One region of the Methylobacterium sp. 1973 genome, then DNA from elsewhere that is predicted to be linked to it. Evidence: predicted binding sites of a transcription regulator. Region 1 holds the regulator's gene; each other region holds the start of a gene.
What was found. The regulator LexA, encoded in region 1, represses DNA repair genes until DNA is damaged. The targets are predictions, from matches to a motif close to TGTTCNNNNTGTGTTCNG.

Region 1 (4,452 bases):
CGGCCCGGAACGGGCTCACCCGCCGGATCGCGGAGGCCGCCGGCGGCCAGGCGGGCGCGGTGGCGGCGGCCCTGGTGACCGGCAAGCGCGGCCTCATCGGCCCGGCGACCAACGATGCGCTGCGCGCCGCCGGGATCTACCACGTTGTGTCGATCTCGGGCCTCCACATGGTGCTGGCCGCCGGCGTGGTGTTCTGGCTGGTGCGGGCGCTGCTCGCGCTGGTCCCCCATTGCGCGCTCCTCTGGCCGATCAAGAAGATCGCGGCCGGCTTCGCCATGGTCGGCGTCACCGCCTACTGCGCCTTCTCGGGCTGGGACATCGCCGCCGAGCGCTCGCTGATCATGACCCTGATCATGCTGGGCGCGATCCTGGTGGACCGGCCCGCCCTGTCCATGCGCAACCTCGCCCTCGCGGCGCTGATCGCCCTGGCCCGGGAGCCGGAGGGCCTGCTCGGCCCGAGCTTCCAGATGTCCTTCGGCGCCGTGGCCGGGCTGATCGCCTGCGCGCGGCTGATCGACGGGCGGCTGTTCGTGCGCCACGGGGCGGGCCGGCTCGGTCGGCTCGTCGGCAGCGGCCTCTCGGCGGTCACCGGGACCCTGGCCACGACCCTGGTGGCGCAGGTCGCGACCGCGCCCTTCGCCACCTACCATTTCCAGACGATCCAGCCCTTCGGCCTCGTCGGCAACGCCCTGACCCTGCCGCTCGTCTCCCTCGTGGTGATGCCCTCCGCGGTGATCGGGATCCTCGCCTATCCCTTCGCCCTCGACCGCCCGATCTGGTGGCTGATGGGTCAGGCGGTGGGGGGCATGCTCGCCGTCTCCCATTGGATCGCCGGGTTCGAGCGGGCCATCGTGGTCGTACCGGCCTTCGGCACCGCGGCGCTGTTCCTGCTGACCGCGGGCCTGCTGCTCGCGACGTTACCGGCCTCCCGCCTGCGCTGGCTCGCCGTGCCGCCGATCCTGCTCGGACTCGTCGTCGCGGCCCGACCCGACCGCTACGACCTCTATGTCGATCGGCAGGGTGCGGGGGCCGCGGTGCGGGGGCCGGACGGACGGCTCGCGGCCCTCGGCAGCCCGTCCGGCTTCGTTCTCGAACAATGGCTGAAGGCGGACGGCGACGGACGGGGAGCCGGGGCACTGATCGTCCGATCGGGCAGCGGCCGCTGTGACCGGCTCGGATGCACCGCGCGCCTGCCGGACGGACGGGCGGTCGCCCTGGTCCGGGACCGGCGGGCCTTCCCGGAGGATTGCGCCCGCGCCGCGGTGCTGATCACGGGCCTCGTGGCCCCACCGTCCTGCACCGGCCCCCTGGTGATCGACCGGCGCGTCCTGGCCGCCCAGGGCGCCGTCGCCCTCAGGTCCGACGGCGAGAGCTTCGTCGCCCGTCACGCCCGGGCCGATGGCCGCGCCGTGCCCTGGCGACCACGCTCGGAACACGGGCCGGGATCACCACAACCGGTCACCGCGCCCTCCGCGGAGGCCCGCGCCTCTGACGACGGGGCGACAACGCCTCCGGAAACCGATGCGTCGGGCGGGGACCTCGCCCCCGGCAACGCGCCGGCCGAGCCGCTTCAGTAGCGGCGGACGAGGCTGACGAGGCGGCCCTGGATCCGGACCCGGTCCGGCCCGAGGACGCGCGTCTCGTAGGCCGGGTTGGCGGCCTCCAGGGCGATCGAGGAGCCGCGGCGGCGCAGACGCTTGAGCGTCGCCTCCTCGTCGTCGATCAGCGCCACGATGATGTCGCCGGTATTGGCCGTGTCCTGCTTGCGGATCACCACGAGGTCGCCGTCGAGGATGCCGGCCTCGACCATCGAGTCGCCGCGCACCTCCAGGGCATAGTGCTCGCCGCCGGCCACGAAATCCGGCGACAGGGTGATGGCATGGCTCTGGTTCTGGATCGCCGAGACCGGCGTACCGGCGGCGATCCGGCCCATCACCGGGATCGAAATGGCACGACCGGCGTCGTCGATCATCCGCGTGCTGGCCGGGGCCGGCGGATGCTTGGACTTGCCGCCCTCGACCACGCTCGGGGTGAAACGGCGCGGCTCGGCCGGGGCCGAAGATGGGGCCGAAGATGGGACCGTCTGGCTCAGGCTCTCGGGAATGCGGATCACCTCGATGGCGCGCGCCCGATTCGGCAGGCGCCGGAGGAAGCCGCGCTCCTCCAGGGCCGTGATCAGCCGGTGGATGCCGGATTTCGACTTGAGGTCGAGGGCGTCCTTCATCTCGTCGAAGGACGGCGGGACGCCGCATTCCTGCATCCGGCTCTGGATGAAACGCAGGAGGTCCAGCTGCTTGCGCGTGAGCATCGAAGGGGGACTCGCGGCTTGGCAGACCGCCCCGTGACGGTCTCTGAAACAAATCACGAACAGGTTAAACGTTCCGCAAGTGTTCCGCAAGGGCGGCACCGCTACGCTTGGCGCGTCGCTCCGCGCTCGCGGGAGCAAGGTCGAGAAACGCATTGACGGCGCAAGCGGAGCCGTTTCAATGCACCGCGGCGCCCCGCCGGGAAGGCGGCGGATCCGGGCCGCGGGCTGGGACCCTCTTGGGATGACGAGGATGCGACGACCCGCAGCTCTGCTGCCCCTCGGCCTCGCCGCCCTCGGCCTCGCCGGCTGCACCACCGGGTTCTCCTACATCTCGCGGAACTACGTGGCGCTCACCCCCCAGGTGGTGACGATCGGCTGCAAGGAGCCCTACGAGGTCTACGACAACCGGCAGATGCGCCGGATGCTGATCGTCTCGAACGCCCTGCGCGAATATACCGGCTGCAACCTGAGCGAGGCCCGGATCGATCCGGAGCCGGACGCCACCCGGGTGAAGCGCTTCCGCACCGCCGCTCGGGCCTATCTCGACGAGACCGTGCGCGAGGATTGCCGGATCACCGGCGAGACCGTGTTCGATCCGCTGAAGACCGAGTTCGCCTACGCCTGCGACACGCCGATCGAGAAGCGTGGCACCGTGGTCCCCCGCCTGCCGGGCCGCAATCCCGGTCTGGCCCGCTGACCGACCGGCGGCGCGCCGTCAGGCGCCCGGCTTCGGGAAGGTCCGTTCCGCCGCGTCGCCGGCGGCGGCGAGCAGGGCGCGGGCGAAGGCCCGGGCTTCCGCCCGGTCGAGAACGATCGCGGCGGTGACCGGCGCGCCGCCGAGGTCGGCCAGGGCGAGTTCCAGGCGCACCCCGTCGGGCACGGCGGTCGCCTGCAGGCTCCAGCCGGAGCCCCGATCCGTGCTCTCCGCCATCACATGTCCCTCCCGCCTGCCCCGGGAAAACGCCGCAGGCGCCCGCCGGAACCGGCCGTGCGCGGGACTGTTCCCGAGCCGTGCCCAGCGCTTCCCTGCCTCGCCTGTCCGCTTACCTCAAGGCCGCAGGCCCCGGACTCGTGGTGATGCTGGCCGATACGGATGTCGGAAGCCTCATCACGGCGGCCCAGAGCGGGGCGCGTTGGGGCTATTCGCTCCTGCTCCTCCAGATCCTGCTGGTGCCGATCCTGTACGTCGTCCAGGAGCTGACGGTGCGGCTCGGGACCGCCACCGGACGCGGCCACGGCGCGTTGATCCGGGAGCGCTACGGGCCGGTCTGGGCCTGGATCTCGTACGGCGGCCTCGTGGTCGCCGGCATCGGCGCCATCGTCACGGAATTCTCCGGCATCGCCGGCATCGGGGACCTGTTCGGGGTGCCGCGGCTCGTGAGCCTCGGCCTGCCGGCCTGCCTGCTCCTGGGGCTCGTCTTCACCGGCAGCTACCGGCGCGTCGAGGTCGTGGCGATCGTGGTCGGCCTATTCGAGCTGGTCTTCGTTGGGCTCGCCGTAGCGGCGCGGCCGAACCTGCCCGAGATCGTCGCCTCCTTCGGGCACATGCCGCTGGGCGACGGCCAGTTCCGGGTGCTGATCGCGGCCAATATCGGCGCGGTGATCATGCCGTGGATGATCTTCTACCAGCAGTCGGCGATCGTCGATAAGGGCCTGGGCTGGGAGCACGCGCGGCGCTCGCGGCTCGACACACTCGTGGGTGCGGTGGTCTCGCAATGCGTGATGGGCGCGATCCTCGTCGCCACCGCCGCCACGATCGGCAAGGCCGGGCAGGGCAGCGCGAAGGGGCTGGAGACCGTCGGCGATCTCGCGGGCGCCTTCACGCCGGCCCTGGGGCCGTGGCTCGGGCAGGTGGTGTTCGGGGTGGGCATCATCGCGGCGGCCTTCGTGGCGCTCAACGTCGTGGCCCTGGCGCTGGCCTGGGGGTTCGGCGACGTGACCGGCCGGCCGCACTCCCTGGAGCAGTCGCCCCGGGAGGCTCCGGCTTTCTACGGCGCCTTCGCGCTCGCGGTCGCGGCCGGCGCGGTCGCCGTGCAGCTCGTGCCGGATCTCGTGGCGCTCAACATCGCCGTGGAGGTGATGAACGCGCTGCTCCTGCCCCTGGCGCTCGGCCTGCTGATCCTCCTCGCCACCCGGGCCCTGCC
Region 2 (4,452 bases), on a different contig from region 1:
GTCCGCGCCGATCTGGCCGGACAGCCGGGCGCTGGCGCCGGCGAGATCGGTGACGTCGAGGCTGTCGACCGTGAGGCCGGCGCCGTCGGACTGGATCCGCGCCGCGATCGTCCCGGTGCCGGAGCCCGTGGCGCCGAACCGGACATCCTTCGCTTCCAGGGTCAGGGCGAGGTCGGTGTCGCGCAGGGTCCCGAGCGTCGTCCCGAGGGGCGGCAGGCCGGCGATGTCGAGGCCGCTGGCGCGGATCTGGGCCTCGAAGCGGCCGCGCTCGGTGCCCTCGGCGGCGGTGTAGCGGGCGTTGCCGGTGATCCGCGCCGGTCCGAGGCCGAGGCGCAGGTTGCGCAGGGACAGGCCGGTGGCGGCGGCCGACAGGTCGGCGGCGGCCTCGACCGTGCGCCCGTCGAGGAGCGCGACGAGGGGCCCCTCGGCGCCGAGGCGGCGCAGATAGCGGCCCAACGCCTCCGAATCGGGGGCGGTGAGCGCCACCGGGCCGGTGAAACGCAACGGGGCCGTCTCGACCTGCCCGCTCGCCGCGACGGTGGCGTCGGCCGGGCCCGTCACCGACAGGCGGCGCAGCAGCAGGCCGCCGGCCCGTTCCAGGGTGCCGGTGAGGGCGAGGTTCGACCAATCCTCGCCGCCGAGCACGGCGCTGCCCACCGTGAGGTCGAGATCGAGCATGGCCGGCAGGCTGCCGGCCGAGCGCGGCAGGCCGCGGCCGATCAGATTCTGGCCCTCCGCCGAGGTCAGGAAGGCGTCGAGGTCGAGGCGGCGGGCCTCGAGGGTCAGGCCGCCGCGCCACTGGCGCAGATCGAGCCGGCCGGTGCCGCCGAACCGCAGGCTCCGGCCCCCGGGATCGATGGCGAGGTCGACGCCCTCGAACCGCACCTGCGTGCCCCGGGCCTTGAAGGTGCCGGCCAGCGAGAAGGGCAGGTAGGCGCCCGCGGCCTGGGTCGGCGGCCCGACGACGAGGCGCGCCGAGCCCTCGGCCTCGACCAGGGAGCCGCCGGCTTCGCTCGGCGCGAGGCCGAAGCGTGCATCCGCCTCGAAGCGCGGAGCCGCGTCGCCGCCGCCGGAGATCTTGGCGGCGAGGCGCCCGTCGGGTCCCGGCGTGCCACTCACCGCCCGGAACGGGATGCCGCCGCTCGTCCCCTCGACCCGCCAGGGGCCGACCAGGGCCGGCGCCTGCAGGTGCAGGTCCTGGACGTAGAGCTGGTCGGTCCGCCCGGTGGCGGGCACCTGCGTGGTGACCAGGAACTGCTGGATCTGCAGGTTCTCGATCGCGAGGTCGCGGTCGCGCAGGGCGCCACCGAAATCGGCCGGCAGCTTCAGGGCGTCGGGGCCGGCGACCGGGAGCTTGATCTCGGCCCGGCCGATCCGGGTCTCGGTGAAGCGGAACTCGCCCTTCAGGAGCGGCGCGAGGGCGATCTCGGCCTTGACGAACCGGGCGTCCAGGCTCGGCCGGTCCGGATCGGCGCCGAGATGCAGGCGGTCCACGCGCAGCCGCGGCGAGGGCAGCAGCCGGACCTCGATCCGGCCGTCGGTCCGGACCGGGACGCCGAGGGACCGGGCGAGCGCCCGGTCGACGAGCGCGCGATGGGCCTGCCAGTCGACGAAGGGCGGAACGGCGAGCGCCGCCACGAGAACCAGGATGACGGCGCACGCCAGCGCGGTCAGAAGATCACGCAATGGTCCTGTTCCGCACCATCTCTCCGCGAGGCCGCGCCATCACCGTGCCGCCGTGCCCCGCGTGCCCCCGCGAGTCAGTTGTCACGGCCATAGCACGATAAGCCCCCGGGAGCGCCAGCGGCGATGCCACGGTCCGGAGCGGCTCTCGGCGCGCGCGCGGCGGCCCGCGGCACCCCGGGCCATGAGCTCCGGACCGGGCGCGGATCCCCTCTCCCGTGCGGGAGAGGGACAGGGTGAGGGATGCGACCTCTCCGGAAAGACCTGATCCCTCACCCCAACCCTCTCCCGCACGGGAGAGGGGGCTTGTCGCGCTCCGCCGCCGCTGTCGGCCCCTGATCACACAGGTGCCGATCCGCGGCCACCGGGGAGACGGGGGCGCCCCGCAGCCGGCCGCGGGCCCCGAAGGGCGCGGATCGTCCCGGCGCAGACAGCCGCGCTTCATGGCTCCGCGCCCCCTCGGCGGCGCGAACGGCCTCGACGCCGTTCGCGATTTGGTCCAGGGATGCGGGATGCAGAACCGCCCGCAAGCGCAGCCCGCCGGGGACGGCGCGCCCGCCACGTCCATCACCGCCCGCGCCATGGGCGCCCTCCGCCGCGACGCCGCCGGCTATCTCGAGGGGCTCAATCCCGAGCAGCGCCGCGCCGTCGAGACCACGGAGGGCCCGATCCTCGTGCTGGCCGGCGCCGGCACCGGCAAGACCCGGGTGCTGACCACCCGCATCGCCCACCTGATCGCCACCGGGCGGGCGCGCCCCTTCGACATCCTGGCGGTGACCTTCACCAACAAGGCCGCCCGGGAGATGAAGCACCGGATCGGCACGCTGATCGGCCCCGCCGGCGAGGGCATGCCCTGGCTCGGCACCTTCCACGCCATCGGCACCAAGATCCTGCGCCGCCACGCCGAGCTGGTTGGGCTCAAATCCGACTTCACCATCCTGGGCACCGACGACCAGCTCCGGCTGATGAAGCAGGTGATCGCCGACCAGAACGTCGACGAGAAGCGCTGGCCGGCCCGGGCCCTGTCCCACGCCATCGACGGCTGGAAGAACCGCGGCCTCGGCCCCGAGCAGGTGCCCCCGGGCGAGGCTGCCTCGTTCGCCTTCGGAAAGGGCGGCGCGCTCTACACCGCCTACCAGGCCCGGCTCGCGACGCTGAACGCCGTCGATTTCGGCGATCTCCTGCTGCTCTGCCTTAAGCTCTGGCGGGAGAACCCCGACGTCCTGGCCAATTACCAGGACCGGTTCCGCTACATCCTGGTGGACGAGTACCAAGACACCAACGTCGCGCAGTACCTGTGGCTGCGCCTGCTGGCGCAACAGCGCAAGAACATCGCCTGCGTGGGCGACGACGACCAGTCGATCTACGGCTGGCGCGGCGCCGAGGTCGACAACATCCTGCGCTTCGAGCACGATTTCCCCGGCGCGGTGGTGGTGCGGCTGGAGCGCAACTACCGCTCCACCGGCCATATCCTCGCCGCCGCCTCGGGGCTGATCGCCAAGAACGAGAGCCGCCTCGGCAAGACCCTGCGCACCGACGACGAGCCGGGCGAGCGCGTCACCGTCACGGGCGCCTGGGATTCCGAGGAGGAGGCGCGGATGCTCGCCGAATCGATCGAATCCCTCCAGGTGAAGCAGCATCCCCTGTCGGAGATCGCCGTGCTGGTGCGGATTTCCGCGCAGATGCGCGAGATCGAGGATCGGTTCGTCCAGCTCGGCCTGCCCTATCGGGTCATCGGCGGCCCGCGCTTCTACGAGCGCGCCGAGATCCGCGACGCCCTGGCGTATCTGCGCGCCACCGTGAATGTCAGCGACGACCTCGCCTTCGAGCGGATCGTGAACACGCCCAAGCGCGGCCTGGGCGACGCCACCCTGCAGCAGCTCCACACCTACGGCCGTGCCAACCGGCTGCCCCTGCGGATCGCCGCCGAGCGCCTGTGCGAGACCGACGAGCTGAAGCCCCGCGTCCGCTCGACCCTGCGGGCGCTCACCGAGAGCTTCGCACGGTGGGCGCGACTGGTGGAGGCGCAGCCGCACAGCGAGGTCGCGCAGACGATCCTCGAGGAATCCGGCTACACCGAGATGTGGCAGAAGGACCGCTCGGCCGACGCCGCCGGCCGGCTGGAGAACCTGAAGGAATTCGTCCGCTCCATGGAGGAATTCCCCGACCTCGCGGCCTTCCTGGAGCACGTCTCCCTGGTGATGGAGGCCTCCGAGGCGGAGGGCGCCGAGCGGGTCTCGCTGATGACGCTCCACGCCGCCAAGGGGCTCGAATTCGACACCGTGTTCCTCCCCGGCTGGGAGGACGGCCTGTTCCCGAACCAGCGGGCGCTGGACGAGAGCGGCCGCGCCGGCCTGGAGGAGGAGCGGCGCCTCGCCCATGTGGGCCTGACCCGGGCGCGCAAGCGGGCGAAGCTGTCCTTCGCGGTCAACCGGCGCATCCACGGGCTCTGGTCGTCGACCATCCCGTCGCGGTTCATCGACGAGTTGCCCGAGACCGCCGTCGACGTGGTCGAGGCCCCCGCCCACTTCTCGGCCGGCGCCTCGCGGTTCGACCGCAACCCGGCGCCGTTCGGATCGAGCTACGGCACGCCGGGGTGGCAGCGGGCGCAGGCCAACACCGCGCCGGGTGGCCGGTCCGGGTCCGGCGGCGGCTTCCGGTCGGCGGGCCCGGGGGGCCGCTCCGGCGGCCAGTCCGGCGGACCTCGCCAGATCGAGGGCGAGCTGATCGCCAAGTCGACGGGCGCGCCCTCGGCCTTCCAGGCCGGCC
Region 3 (4,452 bases), on a different contig from region 1:
CGGACCGGCTGCATCGCCCGGGCCAACGCCTCGTTCACCCGGCTGTTCGGCACGGTGCCGCGCCAGGCCGATGACGGCGCCTTCGACGGTGACGGCGCGACCCGGGTCGAGCCGAACGTCGCCGATTCCGTGGCCGACCGGACCGCCCTGGAAGCCGGGCTCGCCCGGGCGGCGAGCGGTCGGACCGATCCGGAACCCATCGAGGTCCAGCTGACCGGGCCCGGCGGCCGCTCGGCCCGGGTCTGGCTCAGCCCCGCCGACGGCGGCGATCCGGGGCAGCAGACCGACGAGGCCGAGCGGGTGATCCTGTACGCCCTCGACACGACGGCGCAGCGGCAACTGGAGCAGCAGGTCGCCCAGGCCCAGAAGATGAACGCGGTCGGCCAGCTCGCGGGCGGCATCGCGCACGACTTCAACAACGTGCTGCAGGCGATCATCGGGTACTCGGACCTGCTGCTGGCGAGCCATCGGCCGACCGACCCGGCCTTCCAGGACATCATGCAGATCAAGCAGAACGCCAACCGGGCGGCGGGCCTCGTCCGCCAGCTCCTGGCGTTCTCCCGGCGGCAGACCCTGCGTCCGGAGGTGATGAATGTCGGAGAGGCGCTCTCCGAACTCACCCTCCTGCTCAAGCGCCTGCTCGGCGAGCGGGTCGCCCTGGAGCTGAAGCACGGCCGCGAGGTCTGGCCCGTGAAGGCCGACGTCAACCAGTTCGAGCAGGTGATCGTCAATCTCGCGGTCAACGCCCGCGACGCCATGCCGGAGGGCGGCAAGCTGATGATCCGGACGGAGAACGTCTTGGATCCGGGGGCGGCCTCCGATGCGGAGGGACGCGGCGGGGCGCCGGCCGGCGACCACGTGCTGATCGAGGTGCGCGACACCGGCCAGGGCATCCCCCCCGAGCTGATGGAGAAGATCTTCGAGCCGTTCTTCACCACCAAGGAGATCGGCAAGGGCACCGGACTCGGCCTGTCGACGGTGTTCGGCATCGTCAAGCAATCGGGCGGCACCATCGACGTGCAGTCGACAATCGGGGAGGGGACCGCCTTCCGCATCTACCTGCCGCGGCATGTGCCCGTGGCCGAACCGGAGGAGGTTCCGGCCCCGGCTGCGGTGCCGGCGCTCCCGCGCGCGGAGCCGCTCGCGCCGGTCTCCGGGTCGCCGCGGCCGGCTGCCGAGCCGGGCGATGCCGGCGCGCCGCGGAGTGCACCGGCTCCGGCCACGGCCGACAAGCCGGCGCCGCGCAAGCCCGCCGCGGATCATACGGGGCAGGGCACCATCCTGCTCGTGGAGGACGAGGATCCCGTCCGGGCGGTCAACAGCCGCGCCCTCTCGGCCCGCGGCTACACGGTCCTGGAGGCGGCCTCCGGCCTCGAGGCCCTGGCGATCGTCCGCGAGGGCACCCAGCCGATCGACCTCGTCGTCTCCGACGTCGTCATGCCCGAGATGGACGGCCCGACCCTGCTGCGGGAGGTGCGCAAGCATCAGCCCGACCTGAAGGTGATCTTCGTCTCCGGCTACGCCGAGGACGCCTTCCGCAAGAACCTGCCGGAGGGGGAGACCTTCAACTTCCTGCCGAAGCCCTTCAGTCTGAAGCAGCTCGTCGAGACCGTGAAGAAGACGATGGCCGATTGAACGGCGTCGATGGCGTCGTCGATGGCGTTGTCGATGGCAGCGTCCCGGCCCTTCCCTGCGAAATCCGGCATCCGGTGCCGCCCACCGTGTTCGGACCCTGAACGGAGTGCGGCACCGGATCCCGGGCATGCCCCGACGGATCGGCACGCCGGAGGCCGCGGTTCGCCCTGAACCGCATCGATGGCGCCGGCAGGCTATGCACAACCCACGGGACCGCCCTTGTCGAAATAGAACAAAACAGGTACATGAAGGCGGTGGCGACGCGCGTTGTGAACTGCGTCCAACCCCTTCATAAGGAGCCCGCCAGATGGCCCAGCCCGCATTGAAAGTGGTCGACATGCCCCCCGTGGACAAGGACAAGTCCAAGGCCATTGACGCCGCCCTGGCTCAGATCGAGCGCGCCTTCGGCAAGGGCTCGATCATGCGGCTCGGCAAGAACGACAAGGTTCAGGAGGTCGAGACCGTCTCGACCGGATCGCTGGGCCTCGACATCGCCCTCGGCGTCGGCGGCCTCCCGCGCGGACGGGTGATCGAGATCTACGGCCCCGAATCGTCCGGCAAGACGACGCTGGCGCTCCACACCATCGCGGAGGCCCAGAAGAAGGGCGGCGTCTGCGCCTTCGTGGATGCCGAGCACGCCCTCGATCCGGTCTATGCCCGCAAGCTCGGCGTCAACCTCGACGACCTGCTGATCTCGCAGCCCGATACCGGCGAGCAGGCCCTGGAGATCACCGACACGCTGGTGCGCTCCGGCGCCATCGACGTGCTGGTGGTCGATTCGGTGGCCGCGCTGACCCCGCGCGCCGAGATCGAGGGCGAGATGGGCGAGAGCCAGCCGGGCCTCCAGGCCCGTCTGATGAGCCAGGCCCTGCGCAAGCTGACCGGCTCGATCTCGCGCTCGAACTGCATGGTCATCTTCATCAACCAGATCCGGATGAAGATCGGCGTGATGTACGGCAGCCCCGAGACCACCACGGGCGGCAACGCCCTGAAGTTCTACGCCTCGGTGCGCCTCGACATCCGCCGCATCTCGACCCTGAAGGATCGCGACGAGGCGATCGGCAACCAGGTCCGCGTCAAGGTGGTGAAGAACAAGGTCGCGCCGCCGTTCAAGCAGGTCGAGTTCGACATCATGTTCGGCGAGGGCGTGTCGAAGGTCGGCGAGCTGATCGACCTCGGCGTGAAGGCCGGCATCGTCGAGAAGTCCGGCGCGTGGTTCTCGTATAACAGCCAGCGCCTCGGCCAGGGCCGCGAGAACGCGAAGGGCTTCCTGCGCGACAACCCGAAGATCGCCGCCGAGATCGAGGGCTCCATCCGGCAGAATTCCGGCTTGGTCGCCGAGAAAATCCTGGAGAACGCGACCCCGACCGCCGACGATCTCGACGAAGGCGAAGCCTGATCCGAAGACCGGGCGATGGACCAAGTCCGGCGCCCGATCCCTGAAGACCGAGCCCCATGGCGATCCCAGGATCGCCATGGGGTTTTGTTTTGGGCCCGAGGCACCGATCCGATAGCGGAATAGAAAGAAGCGGGCGTCCCGTCTCGGCCGCAGCCTCAGAGATCCTCGACGCAGAGTTGGGGCACCGCCGAACAGGCAAGCCCCCGTCCCGGATGCCACGTGACCGCGCCGATCGGCCGTCCCGGCAGAGACGGCCACTCGGCGCCTGCACACGCATTCAGATCGCAGGATGCCGAAACGACGAAGCCCGGCACGAATCCGGCTCTTACGAGTCGAATTGCGTCCGGGCGTTCGTCGAACCGGTCATGCCGCGACCCAGGAATGGACCCGTCTCGGGGGCCATCCCGCAGCGTCACGGACCGGGATCAGGCGGATGCGGAGACCGCAGCCGCCGGGATCCCAGGATCAGGCGGCCTCGCCGGCCTCGGCCTGGGCGGCGTCGCCCTCGACCAGCTTCCAGGTCTTGGTCTTCGAGAAGGGACGGCACTCCTCGATGAACACCGTCTGCCCGACCTTGGCGACATTCGCCTCGTCGTGCGCGTGGTAGTTCTTCGAGCGGCGGACGGTCTTCTTCATCACCGGGTGGGTGAAGCGGCGCTCCACCTTGACCACGATGGTCTTCTCACCCTTGTCGCTAACGACGGTGCCCTGCAGGATGCGCTTCGGCATGGTGTTCTCCTAGCGGCCCGTATCAGCTCTTGGCCGCCTGCAGCGTCTTCGCGCGCTGCAGCGTCCGGACACGGGCGATGTCGCGACGGACCTCACGGACGCGGGCGACGTTCTCGAGCTGGCCGGTGGCCCCCTGGAAGCGCAGGTTGAACTGCTCCTTCTTGAGGTTGATCAACTCGTCATTCAGCTGATCCGGCGACAGGGCCTTGAGATCAGACACTCTCTGGGTCGACTTCACGATATCCTCCGTTCAGTCGGCGATGCGCTGGACGACCCGCGTGCGGATCGGAAGCTTCGCGGCGCCGAGGCGGAGCGCCTCCTTGGCGATGTTCTCGGCAACGCCGTCGACCTCGAACATGATCCGGCCGGGATGGACCCGGGCCGCCCAATAGTCCGGGGCGCCCTTACCGGAGCCCATTCGGACCTCGGTCGGCTTCGACGAGACCGGCACGTCCGGGAACACCCGGATCCAGACGCGGCCCTGGCGCTTCATCTCGCGGGTGATCGCGCGGCGGGCCGCCTCGATCTGGCGGGCGGTGATGCGCTCAGGCTCCACCGCCTTCAGGCCGAACTGGCCGAAGTTCAGCTCGAAGCCGCCCTTGGCCGCACCGTGGATGCGGCCCTTGAACTGCTTGCGGAAGCGGGTCTTTTTCGGTTGCAGCATGGCTTCCTACCTTACGCGTGCTCGC
Region 4 (4,452 bases), on a different contig from region 1:
GGAGCTCGCGCACGTCCAACTGCGCGTCGAAAATGTCCTGCGGGCTGCCGCGTCCGATGGCCTCGAAGTCGACACCGAACTGCCAGGGGAAGTAGCGGGGGATGCCCGCCTGCAGCGCCGCCCTCGCGAGCTTCATGGGGGTGTCGACGCCGGCGGCGTAGCCCGCGCAGCCGATGACGGTGTCGTAGCGGGCGAACATCCCGGCCAACTCGTCGACCGAACTCCCCACCAGGTCGCCCGGGACGAGCTCGATGCCGAGGCCCCGGAGCTCGCCGACGTCACGGCGCTTTTCGGGCGCGTCGGATCCGATGGTGCCGGCGCGCAGCAGCACGCTGATCTTGGCCCCGTCGATATCCTTGGCGCGCCGCGCCAGGTTGCGCAGGATCGGCATGCCGAGCTCGCCCGCACCCAGCACAAGGATGTTACGGGACTTCACGGCGGGCCTTGCATCACTCATCGTTCCAACTCGTTCAGCGCTGATCGCCGACAGGATCTGTCAGCTCGCAACCGAGAGCGAAAGAACGGCACATGCATGATACCGCGGTCAGGTCGCTGAGCTCGGACGACGTCCTCAGGTACTCGCAGACCGTTTGCGATGGCCTCAGGGACGACGACGACGGCGTCCGGCGAGAGGTCCTCGCCCATGCCGGCAACCGCTGGTCGCTCGGTGTCATCCATACGCTGGGTGTGTACGGGCAGCTGCGCCATACGGAGATCGGGCGGCGCATGCACGGTGTCACGCAGCGCATGCTGACGCGCACCCTCCGGCACCTGGAACGTGACGGGTTGGTAGTTCGCCACGATTTTGAGGAGATCGTCCCTCACGTCGAGTATGCGCTGTCCGACACCGGTCTGGAGTTGCTGGTTCGGATGGTCCCGCTGTGGACCTGGATCGTCGAGAACGCGGACAAGTTTCGGACGTCCAGAAAAGCGTTCGACCGAGTCCACCCTGACGAGAAGCCGTAGTCGGAACGAAAAGCTCAGGGACCGATACCTTCACCGCCGTCCGGTATCATAGCCTAAAGCTCTGTAAGCGGACGGACCGAAAACCACCCACAGCGGTCACCCAAGCATCCTGTGACGGTTCAAGCGTAGGCGACTGGCAACTCGCCTACCTGAGTCGTGTAGCGCGGCGTGCGCATCTCGAACTTCGTGTTCCAGTCGCGCCGGCTCACTAGCCCCGCGCGCGCCGGCACCACCGCGCCGCGGCCCCAGCGCGCGTTGCACGCGTCCATCGCCGCCATCAGCGGGCCCGACTTCTCGCGGTCGAGCGCGCCGATCAGCGCCCGCGGGCTGAGCGACAGCGGCACGAGCTCGTTCGTGACGATCCCGGCCTTGCTGTACCGCCACGGCCGCTCGCCCGGATCGCGCCAAGTCCGCGCCACCCCGTGCCGCGCGGCCTTGATCAGCGCCAGCGTGTCCGAGCTGTGCTCCGGCAGCTGCACCGTCGTCGAGACCGAGCGCATCGGCTCGTCTCGGTCGTGCTCGCTCGTGTGGTAGAAGACCGTGACGTGGTTGGTGCCCAGCCCCTCGCGTCGCAGCTTCTCCCCAAGCCGCGTGGCGTGCGCCGCCACCGCCTCCTCCAGCACCGCCCGCTCGGTGATCCGGCCGGAGAACGAGCGCGTCACCGCGCAGCCCTTCCGTCGGGCCGGCACCATCTCCAGCGGCAGGCAAGCCGCGCCGCGTAGCTCGTAGATGATCCGCTCGCCCACCACGGTCAGGCCCTTGCGCACCGGCCGCGGGTCGAGGTCGCGCAGGTCCGCCACGCTCTCGACGCCCATCGCCTGGAGCTTGGCGAGCGAGGCCCGGCCGATGCCCCAGACCTCGGCGACGTCGATCCGGCACAGCCAGTGCGCGTAGGCTGCCGGATCGGTCAGGTCGCAGACGCCCTCCAGCACCGGCACGGTCTTGGCGATGTGGTTGGCGAGCTTGGCCAGCGTCTTGGTCGGGCCAATGCCGACGCAGGTCGGGATCCCGGTCCAGGCCCGCACCGTGGCGCGCAGGTCCCGCGCGAGCTCGACCCTCAGGGCCGGCGCGACGTCCGAGAGGTTCAGGAAGCTCTCGTCGATGGAGTAGATCTCCACCTGCGGGCTGAACTGCCGGTAGACCGCGTTGGTCCGCCCCGACATGTCGCCGTAGAGGGTGTAGTTCGACGAGAACACCCGCACGCCCTGCGTCCGGCACAGGTCGCGGATCTTGAAGTACGGGTCGCCCATCTTGATGCCGAGCGCCTTGGCCTCGCTGGTGCGGGCGATGGCGCAGCCGTCGTTGTTCGAGAGCACGATCACCGGCACCGCGGCGAGCTTCGGATCGAACACGCGCTCGCACGAGCAGTAGAAGCTGTTGCCGTCGATCAGCGCCACGGCGCGGCCGCCGCCGATGCGGTCGCGCCGGCGGGCCTCGGGCGTGCTCACGACAGCTGCCCGCGGGCGACGTGCCAGCGGATCGAGAAGCGGACCACGCCCCAGATCACGCCCTCGCCGAGCTCGTCGACCGCGAAGGCGGGCAGGTCCGGGTTGCAGAAGGCGAGCCGGGCGACGTTGCCGTCGATCACGAGGCGTTTGCAGCTCATCTGGCCGTCGATCGCCGCGACGACGATGCTGCCGTGGCCCGCCTTGAGGCTGCGGTCGACGCAGGCGAGGTCGCGGTCGTAGATGCCAGCGCCCTCCATGGACGAGCCGGCAATGCGCCATAGGAAGGTGGCGGGCGGGTTGGGTACTAGCCAGCGGGGCAGCTCGAGCGCGCCTTCCAGGAAGTCGTCGGCGGGCGATGGGAAGCCGGCGCACAGGGCCTGGCCGATCAGCGGCACGCGGATGGCGTCGGGGCCGTGGATCAGTAGCTCGTCGACCCGATTGAGGTGCACCCGCGGCTCCGCCGTGCTAGAACAAATACGGAACAAAGCTGATGGGCGAGCCGGGTTCAATCCGCGCACGGAATGTTTCTCTCGCGGCAGTGGACGAATGTGAACTCGGATCGAAAATCTTAGGTGGCACCACGCCTTAAGCGCCTTGCGCGGTCGGCGGCGAGTGTTTGACATGTCGGGACGGGAAGGAGACGGCGATGGCGATGAGGACGGCGTTCGTGGTGCAGCCCTTCGAGGCGCACCGGAAGCGGCTGCGGCCGGCCGGGCAGGAGCCGGCGCAGACCGAGAGCGGAGCGGTGAAGAAGGCTGAGAACCTGGCCAAGCGGATGCCGGGCGCGGCGGCGCTGAAGGTGGTGGCCGACGACGAGACCGGCGAGCTGGAGGGCGTCACGATCCTCGGCCAGTGGGGCGAGATCCCCGACGACTTCGCCGAGAGCCTGCAGGGCTGATTGTCAGCCGCGCTCCTTGGCCGCGAACTCCCAGATCGGCGGGCCCCAGGTCTGACCCGGCTTCGTCCGGTAGCCGGAGAACCGGTCGAACACGATCCGGTCCGGCTCGACGCCGACGACCCGGCTGTCGTTGACCATCAGCGCGCCAGCATACTCGACGCGCAGGAAGCCGTGCTCGGGATGAACGCCAAACAGTTGCGGCGCGGTCCACCCAAGTCGGTGCGCCTCGACCCCGTGCTCGTCGACGAAGGTCAGCGCGTTCGCCCGCATCGCCGCCCACCGCGCTGGGGTCAGATACCGGCAGGGCGACGCGTGCTCGGACAGACGCTCGATCTGGTCGCGCCAGGAGGCGACGGCGGGCGGAAGGTCGGACATCCCGACTTCGTAAGGTGCCCCACAAGCTCCCGCTATGCGTGGACGAAGGCGGGAGGTATGCAACCGCTGAGGCGGCTGCCGACCTGAGAGGTCATTGAAGGCAGAATGAGTGCGACGAAATTTCGGGAACGGAGGAAGGCTCGTCTACTTCGCGAGCATCCAACATGCATTTTCTGCGGAGGGATGCGTCCGACCGTCACCCTGGACCATGTTCCGCCGCGAGCTTCTTTCCCGCGAGGCTATCATCCCGAGGACTTTGATTTTCCGGCCTGTGAAGAATGCAACCAGTCAACGCGTCATTTCGATCAGATTTTTTCTTTGTATGCGATGCTATCTGACCATGATGAGGCAAATCACTCGCAAGAGGACTTGCGACGCCTGACATCTGGTATCGCTAACAACTATCCCAAAGCGCTACCCAAGATCGATCTGCCAGTCAGGACGAAACGCATTGGCTTGAAGAAGATGGGACTGAAAAAGCCGGAGGGGGAGCTTTATAAGGATCTCCCACTAGCAGGTGTGCCAATTGTGTTCGGCGAGGCGGCTAAAATTGTAGCACGAAAACTCGCATGCGCTGTGTTTTTCAAGGAGTTCGGCCAGACGCTCCCAGAAGGACAGCAGATTGTATCGAGTTGGCATCACAGCTTTGATCCGAGATCACATTCTTTCATCGCGTATTTCAATGATCGCATGCAGGGCTATCGCAACCCAACGCGTGGAACGGTCAAGAACTATGGCAATAGGTTCGCTTACAAATTTGCATAT

Region 2: ABIC70_RS01925 (ATP-dependent helicase) is a predicted target of LexA. The motif match lies at 2,168-2,185, and genes of this name have one in related genera.
Region 3: recA (recombinase RecA) is a predicted target of LexA. The motif match lies at 1,864-1,881, and genes of this name have one in related genera.
Region 4: ABIC70_RS24030 (LexA family protein) is a predicted target of LexA. The motif match lies at 2,881-2,898, and genes of this name have one in related genera.

The regions. Positions count from the first base shown of each region.
Region 1 covers NZ_JBEPLA010000002.1:585,478-589,929, reverse strand. Annotated here, with positions in the region: gene ABIC70_RS06820 (ComEC/Rec2 family competence protein) at 1-1,577, shown strand, start outside; gene lexA (transcriptional repressor LexA) at 1,571-2,308, opposite strand; gene ABIC70_RS06810 (hypothetical protein) at 2,559-3,005, shown strand; gene ABIC70_RS06805 (hypothetical protein) at 3,024-3,239, opposite strand; gene ABIC70_RS06800 (NRAMP family divalent metal transporter) at 3,320-4,452, shown strand, end outside.
Region 2 covers NZ_JBEPLA010000001.1:386,734-391,185, forward strand. Annotated here, with positions in the region: gene ABIC70_RS01920 (AsmA family protein) at 1-1,686, opposite strand, end outside; gene ABIC70_RS01925 (ATP-dependent helicase) at 2,196-4,452, shown strand, end outside.
Region 3 covers NZ_JBEPLA010000016.1:4,443-8,894, reverse strand. Annotated here, with positions in the region: gene cckA (cell cycle histidine kinase CckA) at 1-1,635, shown strand, start outside; gene recA (recombinase RecA) at 1,973-3,034, shown strand; gene rpsQ (30S ribosomal protein S17) at 3,500-3,763, opposite strand; gene rpmC (50S ribosomal protein L29) at 3,786-4,001, opposite strand; gene rplP (50S ribosomal protein L16) at 4,014-4,427, opposite strand; gene rpsC (30S ribosomal protein S3) at 4,439-4,452, opposite strand, start outside.
Region 4 covers NZ_JBEPLA010000016.1:23,496-27,947, forward strand. Annotated here, with positions in the region: gene ABIC70_RS24015 (aromatic alcohol reductase) at 1-457, opposite strand, end outside; gene ABIC70_RS24020 (winged helix-turn-helix transcriptional regulator) at 529-966, shown strand; gene ABIC70_RS24025 (Y-family DNA polymerase) at 1,086-2,414, opposite strand; gene ABIC70_RS24030 (LexA family protein) at 2,411-2,863, opposite strand; gene ABIC70_RS24035 (hypothetical protein) at 3,061-3,312, shown strand; gene ABIC70_RS24040 (hypothetical protein) at 3,316-3,687, opposite strand; gene ABIC70_RS24045 (hypothetical protein) at 3,871-4,452, shown strand, end outside.